2 regions of the Paenibacillus sp. P13VS genome follow, and region 1 is predicted to be linked to the other one. Evidence: predicted binding sites of a transcription regulator. Region 1 holds the regulator's gene; the other holds the start of a gene.
The links. The regulator LexA, encoded in region 1, represses DNA repair genes until DNA is damaged. The targets are predictions, from matches to a motif close to CGAACATATGTTCG.
Positions count from the first base shown of each region.

Region 1 (7,479 bases):
TTTTCATTCCATTGTCCCCCTGCATGTGGTTTAGATTGGCCTTGCGTCTAAGAGATGTTCACTATATGCACTTGGAATTACTGCTTAACAGATCCCAACATGATACCGGTTACAAAGTATCTTTGCACAAACGGATAGATCGTAAGGATTGGAAGAATCGTAAGTACCATCGTTACCGACTTGATATTGGCTGAGATTTGAGTCAAATTATCAGCCGACGCTCCAGCAGAAGCTCCTCCTGTTGCACCTGCAATCATGTTCCGCAGATAAATGGTCACAGGGAACAGTTCCTTTTTGTCGAGATACAGGAATGCCGGGAACCATGAGTTCCAGTGTCCCACTGCGTAGAACAGAACCATTGTAGCCATTACAGCCTTACTTAACGGCAATATGATACGAAGTAAAATACCATATGTGTTCAAACCATCGATGGCTGCAGCTTCCTCCAGCTCCTCGGGCATGTTTTCGAAAAATGACTTCATAATTAACATGTTATAAATGCTGATGGCTCCAGGTACAACTAACGCCCACATCGTATTGTTCATGCCAAGGGAATTAATCAGGACATAGTTTGGAATCAATCCGCCACTGAAAAACATGGTGAACACGGCAAACATTGTCCAGAACTTGCGTCCCATTAATCTCCTTTTAGAAATCGCATACGCGAATATGGTTGTCATAAACATGGAGATCAACGTACCTACCACAGTGTAGATAACCGTATTTTTATAATTGGTCCAGAACATGCTGTCACGCGAGATGGTCTTGTAGGTTTCCACATTAAAACCGCGCGGGATGATGCTGACTTTCCCTGAATTGATATAGGATTCGCTACTGAAAGACTGTGCTACAACATTCAGGAATGGATAGAGTGTGATGAACACCACAAGCAGCAAAAAGATGGTGTTAAATACTTTGAAGACTTTGTATGATTTTGATTCCTGCATGTTATCCCTCCTTTACCACAAGCTTCGTTGTGTTAGTCTGCGTGAGATTGCATTTACTGAGAATACCAAGATCAGTCCGATGAGTGATTCGAATAATCCAATCGCAGTCGCGTAACTGAAGTTGCTGGATTGCAAACCTACACGATACAGATAAGTGGAAATCACGTCCGATGTATCATAGATAAGCGGATTGTAAAGGAGGAGAATTTTCTCAAATCCAACAGCAAGAAAATTACCCATATTCAGAATTAACAAAGTAACAATCGTTGGCAAAATGCCTGGTATGGTTACATGGATCGTCTGTTTCCAGCGATTCGCACCGTCAATCCGTGCAGCTTCATACAAAGAATCATCGATTGTCGTTAATGCGGCAAGATATAAAATGGCTCCCCAGCCCATGCCTTGCCAAATTTCAGAGCTTATATAGATCGTTCTGAACCATTCGGCGCGCTGCATAAAGGGAATATTGTCTCCAGTAAAGAATGCAACCAAGCCATTAATGGATCCATTCACTGCCGTTAGTTGCAAAATCATACCGGCTACGATAACGATCGATAAGAAATGTGGCAGATAGGATGCAGTCTGAACGAACTTTTTGAAGCGTTTACTTTTTACTTCATTCAAAAGCAGCGCAAAGATAATGGGAACCGGGAATGTGAAGAGTAATGCAAGCCCGCCCAGTATGAGTGTGTTTCCAAATACCTTCCAGAACGTTGGGTCTTGAACGAACATCTGAAAATACCTTAACCCAACCCAAGTTTCACCAAAAATGCTGCCTCCCGGTACAAACCTTCTAAAGGCTATCACATTACCAATCATCGGTCCGTATTTAAAAATAATCAGATAGATCACTGGAAGTATTAATAGTGAATACAGCTGCCAATCTTTGCGGAGTAAGGCTCCAGCCGTTCTTAACCTGCTTTCTTTGCGTAATGAGGTCATCGTAAGCGTGGTTTTAGCAGTTTCTGACTTCATATCTGATTCACTCCGATCAAATAAACTTTATAAAATCAAAAGTACTTCATGACAACTCCCATCTTCACTTCTTTCTATCGAAGACCTTGCAGAAAATTTCACCCCCACTGCATAATAGACACTCGGTAATGTAAGCGATATCAATTTAAACTAATGTTAATGGATACACTTAGGTTCAGATTGTTATCTTATTGCTCAATCTCACGGGTACCTGTTGTATTCCAAAAGTTAATATTTCCCAAAACTATGTAAAGCGCTTACAATATACATGAAAATAATAAAGCGATATCTTCTGACTCCATAACCTGGATATGTCAAAAGTTAACTGCTTTAAGGATTCCCATACTAGTCATACTAGTATGTTAGTTATATTCTAAAACAGTGCTTCCTACATTTCAATACTTTTTTTATTTATTTTTGATATTTCTTCACTATACTGCTGTTATTAAGCTTCAAACAAACAAAAAAACATTGATACCCGTGAATGATTTTGCATCATTCACCCAGGCTATCAATGTTTTAAAATGCACCATTGTCAATTCTGAAATAATCAGAAATTAGCAATAATACGATCTAATTCTGATAAGTGCTTAATCTCATGATCAGGTACATACGACTCCGAGTTCACTTTGTTCTCCCGATTAATCCAGACAGCCTGGATTCCTGCTGACAAAGCTCCGCGGATATCCGTCGTGAGTTTATCTCCAACCATCAAACCTTCTTCTGGTTTTACCCCAAGTTTGCTGAGTGCATGTTCAAAGATAGACGGATCCGGTTTTCCTTTTCCAAAAGTACCCGAGATGATGATCTCATCGAAGAAAGGAGCCAGTTCAGGCACACCATCCAACTTCTCTTGCTGCAGAGCAGGACACCCATTCGTCAAGAGCAGCAGTTTGAATTTCCCCTGTAAGTGACGTAAAGTGTCCATTGTTTCCTCATATACATGAGGTCTGGATCTTCGCTCTGCTCCAAATTGCGAGGCAAGACGTTCAGCCAAATCTTCACGGTCCACTCCCAGCTTCAATAAGCCACGACGCCAGGACTCCTTACGATATACAGGGGCAAGCTGCTCCAATTGACGGAATTCCGGCTGGTCACCACCAGTAAAATTAGCCCAAAGTCCTTCAAACGGATTGATACCAATCATTTTGGTAAATGGAAAGGTTTCATATGATTCATATAGACTACGAGCTTCATTACGAACAGCTTCTTCCAATGCCTCAGCATCAACGCCGGTTTCTTGTGAAGCAAGCAGGCAAGTTTCGTGAAATGCTTCACGCACACTGCGTTCATCCCACAATAAAGTATCATCCAGGTCGAACAAAATCGCTTTTAATGCCATTCCGATCATCTTCCCCTTTGTGAATAATTACTTTTTCTCGTCTGTTTCTACAGTAATCTGATGTGCTTTGGCAAATTTCAGAAGTCGTTCAGTAATGGCATCTGTGTCATAGCGGTTCAACAGTTTAGTGAACACCCATCTTTTGCCACGGCTGTTATGTTCGATAACTACCGTTCCCTGTTCGAATCTAAACTTAACGATGTCATCTACTCCAATGGAGCGTTCCCGATTCCCTTTGGTTGTTATAATCCGGTTGCTCCCGATTTTGATGTAAGGACGGCGAAGCATAAAAATTACAGCCAAAAATACATACAACAGCATCGTAACCCAGTCCCATGTTGTCATTGGAGCTTTAACAAGAAATGTGCTCATAAACAGATACAAAAACGCAAGTCCAATGAGGAAAATAGGAAACAGAAGACTGCGTCCTTTGAAAATGTCCTCACCGGGCGTACCCGAAATCGGTTGACCATTTTTTTTGCGCTGCTGATTCAACTGCTTTGAATTTTTCCGAACCGTTCTCTCGAACGAACGAGCCATGAGAATCCCCCTTATGTCATCTTTGTATCGGCTTACAAAATTCGCAAACCGACATTCCCCCTATAAATTTGCATTCTCAAAATAAAAGGAAGAAACCTAAATATCATTACGATATCTTTAGGTTTCCTTAGTGTTTGAGTTTGCCTTGGTGGCCTTGATCGTTCTCATCATCTACAATTTCAATGGACTCCAGTTGCTGTCTGAAGTTACTGCGGATGTTGTTTAAGTAAATTTCTCTAAGTTTAGCACGTTCGGCAAGTTCTTCCTCTGAAAGTCCAGTGGACTTTTGTTTACGAGCCAATTCATTGATGCGTGCTACCAGGCTATCTATATCCAAGCTTGTCCCCTCCAAAAATACAAAGTCATACTAACTTTGACATGATCGAGGCTGCTTGTCAAGGTTGCTACTTACTCGCTCCACTGAATCGTGATTTTAAGGGGTAAACTGAGGCAAAATTAGAACCTGTCCAGCTTGAATTGAAGTTGTTTGAAGCTGGTTTACTTTCTTTATTGCTTCTATATATACACGCGTATCCATATTTTCCGGTTTATGCTCCAAAGATAAGCTCCATAAGGTCTCTCCCTGGGAAACAGCTATTTTGCTGCCAGGAAGAACATTGTTCTCGTCTCCTGCAAACACAGTTAATACAGTGCTGCAGCCAATAAATATGATTAACGATGCCATAATCAATTTCAATATCCATGTTGGCATCTTGGCTTCTGCAAACCATTGTGTAACGTTACCTATGTTAGACTTGACCGCTTCCGAATTCACCGGTTCGTAAATACTTTGATAAGTGGAATATCTCATATTAATCGTCCTCCAAACGTTTGTTCCTATCTGTTAAAATCAATATAACACGAACACTTGTTTTGTACAACAGATTTTTAGAACAATTGTTCGCTTTATTTCAAACTCCAAATTCCCCGCAAATCTCTAGGTGAATCCAACTCGTTTATTTACTATTGTTAGATTTGAAGGATTATACGAATATAAGACTCAAAAACATTGATTTTATCGGATTTTATTTAGAACTTATGTTTGTACGAACGGAGGTTCTATGTTATAATTTTCCCAAACGTTACTAAAATGGGGTTGATACGGTATGTCGAAGATATCCAGCAGGCAGCAAGCTATTCTGGAGTTTATACGCAATGAAGTCCGGTTGAAGGGATATCCTCCTTCCGTACGTGAAATTGGTGAAGCGGTTGGACTGGCTTCCAGTTCTACGGTTCATGGGCATCTGGACCGCTTGGAGAAGAAAGGTCTCATTAGACGTGACCCTACTAAACCGAGAGCCATTGAGTTATTAAGCCAAGAGGAATCAGAACACTCCCATCAGTTTGCACACAGTGTTGCTCGCATTCCTGTCGTAGGTAAAGTCACTGCAGGGGTTCCGATTACCGCAACAGAGAACATTGAGGATTATTTCCCACTACCGACACATTATGTTGGAGAACAGAAAGTATTTATGCTCTCTGTTGTGGGTGACAGTATGATCGAAGCAGGAATTGTCAATGGAGATTACGTTATCGTACGCCAGCAGCAAACGGCAGATAACGGTGATATTGTCGTTGCCATGACTGAAGATGACGAAGCTACAGTTAAAACATTCTACAAAGAGAAAGACCACATTCGTCTTCAGCCTGAGAATGCAACATTTGAACCACTTCGTTTAAAACATGTTAGCATTTTGGGTAAAGTGATTGGCCTTTTCCGTGATATTCACTAGTCTTTCTTCCAAACAGCAATTGAGATGTAATGTAATGATAAAAAGAGGTTGCCCTATTGAACGGGACAACCTCTTTTTATATGCTAAATTTCTATTTCGTTACTTCCATTTGTTATCGTTTGAGAATGCTTTTGTGATGGGAGAACACTTCAAAGCTTTGCTTACCATGATATGACCCCATACCACTCTCTCCTACACCGCCAAACGGTAAAAAATGTGAAGTCATATGAGACAACGTATCATTAATGCATCCTCCACCGAAGGACACTTGATCCAAAACCTGATTCTGCAGCTCCTCTTGCTCCGTGAACAGGTATAGCGCCAGCGGTTTGGGACGGTGCACAATCTCAGCGAGCAGAGGATTAAGATCCTCGTAAGTCATTACCGGCAAAATGGGACCGAATATCTCCTCTTGCATCACAGGTGAACCCCAGTCCACATTTCCTACCAAGGTAGGTTCAATCAGCAGCTGATCCCGATCAGAGCGACCACCAATCAGAGCTTGACCATCTTCTAGGAATACAGACAGTCGATCAAAGTTACGTGTGTTGACGATATGCGGAAAATCAGGATTCCCCATGACATCCTTACCGAATTTATCTTGAATCTCCTCACGAATCTCTTCAATGAGTTTATCGTGTACGTCTTGATGTACAAGCAAGTAATCTGGAGCAACACAGGTCTGACCGGCATTCAAGAACTTGCCACGAACGATCCGCTGAGCTGTCAGCTTCAAATCGGCGTCTTTGTGAACAATTACAGGGCTTTTCCCACCCAATTCAAGCGTTACAGGCGTAAGATGCTCTGCCGCTGCTTTCATAACAATGCGACCTACACCCGTGCTGCCTGTGAAGAAAATATAGTCAAACTTCTCTTTCAACAAGGCTGTGCTCGTTTCGACTTCACCTTCCATCACAGCTACATATTCCTCAGGAAAAATATCCGTGATCAGGTCATATGTTAGACGTGACACTGCCGGCGTTAGTTCAGAAGGCTTAATAACAGCACAGTTACCGGCTGCAATTGCACCAATCAAAGGACCAAATGCCAGTTGGAACGGGTAGTTCCATGGCGCAATAATGAGAGCAACTCCATAAGGTTCTGGATAGATCGTGCTTGTACCATCAGGGATAACAGCACTTGTTGGCACTGCTCTAGGAGCCGCCCATTCCTTAAGGTGTTCTAGTGCAAAATCCAGTTCACCCAAAACGATGCGAATCTCAGAGTTATAGGCCTCTGTTTCCGATTTATTTAGATCAGTATGCAGTGCGTCCAATATTCGTTGCTGATATTTCTCTATGCCTTGTCTTAATTGCTGAAGAGCATGAATCCGATTTTCAATATTTTTAGTTTTTCCTGTATAAAAGAAGGCCCGCTGACTTGCAACGAGTTGTTTCGCTTGTTCCATATTAACATCTCCAATTAATGATTTAAAATTAAATTGCTAAAAATATAATTGAATTATACCTTGTTTATATGAAATTATCAACATATTAAAATAGTTGTTCTATGGAAAATATGTATCTACTCTCTTGCGTAATTTATATATACTATTAAATACTGCTATTTTCTTAGAAACCAATCACCTCTGTCCCATTATGTAATTCATCAAAAAAAGCCCTTGGCACTATTGCGCCAAGGGCTTTCCATATTAGTACAACGTAATGTATTGATCGCGTTCCCATTGGTGGACTTGTGTACGGTACATATCCCACTCAATTTCTTTCAACTCGTAGAAGTGAGCCAGGGCGTGATCGCCAAGTGCATCACAGATGACTTCGCTGCGGATCAATTCGTTCAAAGCTTCTTTCAGGTCAGCTGGCAAGCTTGGAATGCCTTCTTCCACACGCTCTTCTTCTGACATAATGTAGATGTTACGGTCAATCGGAGCTGGTAAGGAAAGCTCACGTTTGATTCCGTCCAGACCTGCTTTCAATAAAAC
Region 1 is NZ_WYEV01000003.1:1,033,331-1,040,809, forward strand. Features, by position in the region: gene GUA98_RS09405 (extracellular solute-binding protein) at 1-7, opposite strand, end outside; gene GUA98_RS09410 (carbohydrate ABC transporter permease) at 78-947, opposite strand; gene GUA98_RS09415 (ABC transporter permease) at 960-1,889, opposite strand; gene GUA98_RS09420 (HAD family hydrolase) at 2,473-3,264, opposite strand; gene GUA98_RS09425 (hypothetical protein) at 3,292-3,804, opposite strand; gene GUA98_RS09430 (DUF896 domain-containing protein) at 3,932-4,141, opposite strand; gene GUA98_RS09435 (LysM peptidoglycan-binding domain-containing protein) at 4,238-4,615, opposite strand; gene lexA (transcriptional repressor LexA) at 4,911-5,537, shown strand; gene GUA98_RS09445 (aldehyde dehydrogenase) at 5,650-6,945, opposite strand; gene glnA (type I glutamate--ammonia ligase) at 7,189-7,479, opposite strand, start outside.

Region 2 (7,479 bases), on a different contig from region 1:
ATAACCGGCGTCAAGCCATCGTGGTTGAAGGAGGGACCCCGCTGGCTAATGAAACCGGCCTTGCTGCGGGTAATGCCATCTCAGATAACGGGAAGCATTATATTGTCATGCCTGGGCCACCGAAAGAACTGATCCCCATGTTTGAGCAGGAGGTCAAACCTTGGTTGTTCCAGCATGTTCTTACGAAAGAGATGCCAATTTATTCGAAAATGCTGAAATTTGCCGGGATCGGTGAGTCGGCATTGGAAGACCGTCTGCTCGACCTGATTGATAGCCAAACCGACCCTACGATTGCACCTTATGCAAGTGAAGGAGAAGTAACGGTACGGGTGTCCACGAAGGCGCCGAGTGAGAATGAGGCCAAGCAAAAGCTGGATGCCATGGAGGTACTCATTCGGGAACGGTTGCCTGAACACCTCTACGCGAACGAGGATGTGCCTATAGAGTACACAATTGTAACCATGATGGCTGATATGGGTCTGACCCTGAGCGCCGCTGAGAGCTGTACAGGAGGGCTTGTCATGCAGAGTCTGACTTCGATTCCAGGCAGTGCTTCCATGCTCAAAGGCGGAATCGTATGTTATTCCAACGAGATCAAGGAAAAGCTGCTGAATGTTCCTCATGACTATCTGGAGGGGGAAGATGCTCCCGGGGCTGTAAGCCCTGAAGTTGCTAAAGTATTGGCTGAGCAGGTACGCATGATAGGGGATTCCGATTTTGGTCTGGCCGTTACAGGAGTAGCAGGTCCAGGTTACTCTGAGCGTAAGCCTCCAGGTCTGGTTTTTATCGCTCTTGCTGAGCGGGGAAAAGAGACGGAGATTCACGAATTGCGTATCAATGGTAATCGGGAGACGGTCCGCATCCGTTCGACCAAGGCTATTTTATACCGCTTATGGCGCAAACTCGTCGCGATGGACTAGGTATACCTTGAATTGCTTTTAAAGCGGTAATCAAGTATAATCATAGCAGACGGAAGAACCGTAGAATTAGGCATTTAGCCTTGTTTGCGGTTCTTTTTTCTGTTTCATTGCAAGTTTTGCCCAGGAAGAGGCGCCTCGGCCTTACAAAAAAAAACGAATGTATGTTCGAAAAAAAGCTTGGCAAACGTGTTAAAACAAGGTATCATTATCTTATAAACAGTAAAGGGTGTGAGCATATTGTCAGACCGTCGTGCCGCGCTTGATATGGCGCTCCGTCAAATAGAGAAGCAATTTGGTAAAGGATCTATCATGAAACTGGGTGAGTCAACTCACATGCAAGTGGAAATCATACCCAGCGGATCCTTGGCTCTGGATATAGCACTTGGAACAGGCGGCTTGCCTAAAGGCCGGATTGTTGAAATATATGGACCTGAATCTTCAGGTAAAACAACTGTAGCATTGCATGCGATTGCTGAAGTGCAAAAAGTCGGTGGACAAGCTGCATTTATCGATGCCGAGCATGCACTTGATCCAACGTATGCTAGTAAACTGGGTGTTAACATTGATGAATTGCTTTTGTCCCAGCCGGATACGGGCGAACAAGCATTGGAAATTGCAGAAGCACTTGTGCGCAGTGGTGCTGTTGACATTATCGTTGTTGACTCTGTTGCTGCCTTGGTACCAAAAGCTGAGATCGAAGGCGAAATGGGGGATTCCCACGTTGGTTTGCAAGCACGTCTGATGTCTCAGGCGTTGCGTAAATTGTCTGGTGCAATCAGCAAATCCAAAACCATTGCCATCTTTATCAACCAGCTTCGTGAAAAAGTTGGCGTAATGTTTGGTAACCCTGAGACAACACCTGGTGGACGTGCCCTGAAATTCTACTCTACAGTTCGTTTGGATGTTCGCCGTATTGAGAGTATTAAATCAGGTAATGACATCATCGGGAACCGTACTCGTGTGAAGGTTGTCAAAAATAAAGTTGCACCACCGTTCAAACAAGCAGAAGTAGATATCATGTACGGTGAAGGTATCTCCAGAGAGGGTAGTATCATTGATATTGGTACAGAACTCGATATCGTTAATAAAAGCGGTGCTTGGTATTCCTATGAAGGCGAACGCCTGGGTCAAGGTCGCGAAAATGCGAAGCAGTTTATGAAAGAACATAAAGAGATCGCTCAAGTGATCGAGCAAAAAATTCGTGAAGCGAGCAATCTGACGACAGTAGTTCCAGCTCCAACGAGCGAAGATCAACAAAAAGAAGAAGCAGAAGAACAAGAATTGTTTGAGATTAACGAGTAATTCTTCCTGGCTGGGAGGCCCCAGAAGGCGTTCATTTACTGGACTTCCCGGATTGGGATGAATTGATTCGATCCTGCTAGGGAGACGGCGCGTGATCTCGCGCTGTCTAACAGCTCCTGTCCATTGGACAGGAGCTGTTAGCACATTTATTGAGTGAGCTGGTGCCGGGTGGGAATCCCGGCTTTTTGCATTTTGGTCGCAGTTTTCTTTAAGTAGATAGGTACTTCATAATCAGAAAGATAAAGAGTTGAACAAAACAAAAAGGAGGGAGAGACCTGAATGGATCAACATGATGATGATTTGTACGAAACAGCAGAACTGGAGGGGATCTCCCAATTCCCGGATAACGAAGAACTTACGATTACACGGGTAGAACGAACAAAAAGCAGGCAGGCCCGGTACCGGATCACGTTCGGTATGTACTCGATTACGGTTCTGGAAGATGTAATGATCAAATATAGAATGACCCGGGGCAACACATTTGTGAAGAAAGATCTCGAAGAGATCATAGTAGCGGATGAGCGGCAGCAAACCTATGTTCAGGCATTACGTTACTTAGAGCACAAACAGCGTACAAGGCATGAATTAAGCCAGCGACTTCGTCAGAAAGAGTTTGCAGCACCATTAATTGAAGAAGTGCTGGACCGGCTTGAGCAGGAGAAGCTTGTGGACGATGAAGGGTTTGCGAAGGAATGGACAAGGCAGCGTATGACAGGCCAGAGGAAGGGAAAACTGTGGATAAGGCAAGAGCTTCGTCAAAAGGGCATTGCCAATGAGCTCATCGTTGAAGCGCTTGAAGGCGTCGATGCGGATGTGGAGTTTGAGACAGCTTTGACCGCAGGGCGGAAGAAATGGAACCAAGTCAAAGGGGACATTGCAGAGAAGAAACGCAAAACGCTTCCCTTCTTGATGAGACGTGGATTTCCTATGGATATGGTACGTAAGGTTGTGAATTGTTTAATTGAAGAAGATGAAGCCGAAGATTCTGAAGATGACGAGTTGTTACCATGGGATTAACAGAGACTACACAGTGTACTGCATTCTCTTGACAATTTCTTTCGTCAAATACTAAAATGGACATGAGTCTGTAAGAAATGGACAACCCTTTTTCCTTCCAAAAAAGCGGTTTCGGTTTCTTAGGATTTACCCTTCATGATTATGGATTCGCTGAAGGCGGCGAATAGTACGTGGTAACATGTACACTTGAAATGAAAATCGGCGGGGGATCGCCGTAGGTATCGTTATTCCCAAACATATGTAAGCTTGAAAACAGCAAATTGACCCAAGGAGTGCCTTGGAGGAACCAACGAGGAGGTGAACAGTATGAATCCTGCAATCACGATCGTTCTCGTTGTGGCCGCGCTCGTTATTGGGTTCGGAGTCGGATATTTTATTCGCAAATCTCTTGCAGAGGCTAAAATCTCCAGTGCGGAACAAGCTGCCGTACAGATTGTTGAGAACGCGAAGAAAGAGGCAGAAGCACAGAAGAAAGAGACGGTGCTGGAAGCAAAGGATGAGATTCATCGCATTCGGGCCGAAGCTGAAAAAGACACTCGTGAACGTCGGAACGAAATTCAACGACAAGAAAGACGATTGTTGCAAAAAGAAGAGTCGCTGGATAAAAAGATGGAATCACTCGAACGTAAAGAAGAGCAAGTGGCCAACAAAGAGAAACGTATTGATGAGACACAGCAGCAGATCGAAATGATCTACAAAAATCAGGTGACGGAGCTGGAGCGTATTTCCAACCTCACCATGGAAGATGCACGCAGTATCATACTGTCCAACGTAGAACAGGAAGTTCGTCATGAGACGGCTCAAATGATCAAGGACATTGAACAGCAGGCGAAGGAAGAAGCGGACAAGAAATCCCGCGAAATTATTACCCTTGCCATTCAGCGTTGTGCGGCTGACCATGTGGCAGAGACAACCGTATCTGTTGTCACTTTGCCTAACGAAGAAATGAAAGGCCGGATTATCGGTCGTGAAGGACGTAACATCCGTGCACTTGAAACCCTTACGGGGATTGACCTTATTATCGATGATACGCCAGAAGCAGTTATTCTGTCGGGCTTTGACCCGATCCGTCGTGAGATTGCCCGTACTGCCCTCGAGAAATTGGTAGCTGACGGACGCATTCACCCGGCACGCATTGAAGAGATGGTGGAGAAATCCCGCAAAGAAGTGGACGAGCGCATCCGTGAATATGGTGAGCAAGCTACCTTTGAAGTGGGTGTACATGGTCTGCATCCGGATCTGATCAAAATACTGGGCCGGTTGAAGTTCCGTACAAGTTACGGTCAGAACGTCTTGAAGCATTCGATGGAAGTCGCTTATCTGGCTGGACTGATGGCTGGCGAACTCGGAGAAGACGTTACACTTGCAAGACGTGCAGGTCTACTGCATGACATCGGTAAAGCGCTGGATCACGAAGTGGAAGGATCACACGTTGAAATCGGCGTGGAGCTGGCGAAGAAATACAAAGAACATCCGGTAGTAATCAACAGTATCGCGTCCCATCACGGGGATTGCGAAGCAACTTCGGTCATTGCCATGCTGGTTGGTGCAGCAGATGCACTGTCTGCAGCAAGACCGGGTGCTCGCCGCGAAACACTGGAAACGTATATCAAGCGACTGGAGAAACTGGAAGAGATTTCGGAATCGTTCGAAGGTGTCGAGAAATCGTATGCCATTCAAGCTGGACGCGAAGTTCGCGTTATGGTGCAGCCTGAGAAAATCGACGATGCGGAAGCATTCCGTCTCGCACGTGACATCACGAAGATGATCGAGAATGAACTCGATTATCCGGGTCATATCAAAGTCACCGTCATCCGGGAAACCCGGGCGGTTGAATACGCTAAATAGAGCTTTACGGAAAAGTGGCCGCTGTAGTGGGCCACTTTTCCTGTTGAAAGCCCGGTAATGGGCTTGATTGGACGAACTAATGGGTTAGGGATACCCGCAAAGGCTTGATGCTGGTTATACCAAGTTAAGCTTGCGGGGAATTAAGGAGGCAATGCAATGAAAGTGCTGTTTATCGGTGATATTGTGGGTAATGTTGGACGTAAGGCTTTGAAGGAGAACTTGCCATATCTGAAGACGAAATATAAACCACATGTGGTTATTGTAAATGGGGAAAATGCAGCAGCTGGCCGTGGAATCACGGGGGCTATTGCCAACGAATTTTTCAACTGGGGTGTGCACGGGATTACGCTTGGCAACCATACTTGGGACAATAAGGACATTTTTGATTTTATAGATGACGAACCACGCATGATCCGACCTGCCAACTTTCCACCAGGAACACCAGGCAGAGGATACACGGTGGTCAAGGGTGAAGGCAAGGAGCTGGCGATCGTGAATTTGCAGGGTCGTACGTTTTTACCTGCACTTGATTGCCCATTCCGCGTTGCGGATGAGATTGTGGATGAATTGCGCCGGGATCATAAATGCATTTTGGTTGATATGCATGCCGAGGCGACATCCGAGAAAATTGCCATGGGCTGGCATCTGGATGGGCGTGCGTCACTGGTAGTAGGCACACATACACATGTACAAAGCAACGATGACCGTATTTTACCGGGTGGGACAGCATACTTGACGGATGCAGGCATGGTTGGGCCGCGTGACGGTATACTCGGTATGGAGCGTGAAGCGGTGCTGCGGAAATTTTACACCCAGCTGCCGGTACGCTTTGTAGTTGATGACGGCAAGTGGCATTTCCACGGTGTATTCGTTGAAATTGACGAGTCCACAGGTGCAGCAACGAAAATTGAAAAAATCCGACTGATGGAAGATGAGTGGCGCATGGAATAGGGGTATTGTCCCATTTTGCAAGGAAACCCGTCTAAAAAGAAGGAATTTTTTTACCTCCCGCGAATAACATCTAGTAAGTGGAAACAAACATTCAACATTCCCAGGGAGGTACTTACCATGGAAGTATTAAAAGTTTCAGCAAAGTCCAATCCCAATTCCGTAGCCGGCGCACTTGCAGGAGTTCTTCGTGAACGTGGAAATGCTGAACTGCAGGCCATTGGAGCGGGAGCACTGAACCAAGCCATTAAAGCGGTAGCGATAGCCCGGGGATTTGTAGCACCAAGCGGAGTTGACTTGATTTGTATTCCAGCTTTTACAGACATTGTGATAGACGGTGAGGATCGAACGGCCATTAAGCTGATTGTGGAGCCCAGATAATACATGTGATCATGCATTGAACCTGTTTACAGAGTAGACAGGTTTTTTTGCATTCTGTCTATAGGTTTAATACGAATTAGGGTTTACATAGGGAGGGTTAATCATGACCAAGTGGAATGTAGCCGATTTTCACTGCGATGCGCTCAGCAAAATGTTAATGCAATCTGAACTGTCCTTCGAGGATGGTGCCGCACTGGATGTCAATCTGGAGCGGATGATGCAAGGGAATGTGGCTCTGCAGGCATTTGCCATTTATTTGCCTAAAGTGCTCGGTAGGGGCAAGTTTGAACATGTGGTTGGTCAGCTGGAAGTATATCGCACACGTGTGGAGAAGAGCCCTGAACGGCTTGGGGGCGTAAACCAATTATTATGGCGGGAACAGGTTGGTGAGGTCGGTCAAACGTCAAATCCTTGGGGGCTGTTGACGCTGGAAGGTGTAGACGGACTCGAGGGGAACCTGTTTTATCTAGAGCTATGTTACCAAATGGGAGTAAGGATAGTAGGGCTCACCTGGAATTATGCCAACTGGGCAGCTGATGGTGTGTTGGAGAAGCGCGGAGCAGGATTGACCGAGAGGGGCAGGGAGCTGGTCCGTCTTTGTAACCGGATTGGCATGCTGCTGGATGTGTCACATCTCACGGAGAAGGGATTCTGGGAACTGGCTGAGCTGAGTGAGCGTCCGTTTATTGCTTCGCATTCCAATAGCTATACGGTTTGTCCAAATGTGCGTAATCTGAAGGATGACCAGATCCGGGCGATCATTGCACGGGAAGGGCGAATTGGGTTAACGTTTGTTCCATGGTTTGTGAAGCAGGAGGGAGAAGTTAGAATCGAACATTTGCTGCCTCATATTGAACAGATCTGTTCGCTTGGCGGGGAGCAGCACCTGATGATGGGCTCGGATTTTGATGGCATACCCACATACATTCAAGATCTTGAACACACTGGCCAGTACCCGAGGCTGATCGAAAACCTTCTCCAACATTACGACGAGAAGCTGGTACGCGGCTGGTTGTGGGATAATGCCATGAGTTATCTTGGGAAACATCTGCCTGAGGGGAAT
Region 2 is NZ_WYEV01000002.1:142,098-149,576, reverse strand. Features, by position in the region: gene GUA98_RS01800 (competence/damage-inducible protein A) at 1-920, shown strand, start outside; gene recA (recombinase RecA) at 1,158-2,222, shown strand; gene GUA98_RS01790 (regulatory protein RecX) at 2,502-3,239, shown strand; gene rny (ribonuclease Y) at 3,546-5,087, shown strand; gene GUA98_RS01780 (TIGR00282 family metallophosphoesterase) at 5,244-6,038, shown strand; gene GUA98_RS01775 (stage V sporulation protein S) at 6,156-6,416, shown strand; gene GUA98_RS01770 (dipeptidase) at 6,520-7,479, shown strand, end outside.
Region 2: recA (recombinase RecA) is a predicted target of LexA. The motif match lies at 1,075-1,088, and genes of this name have one in related genera.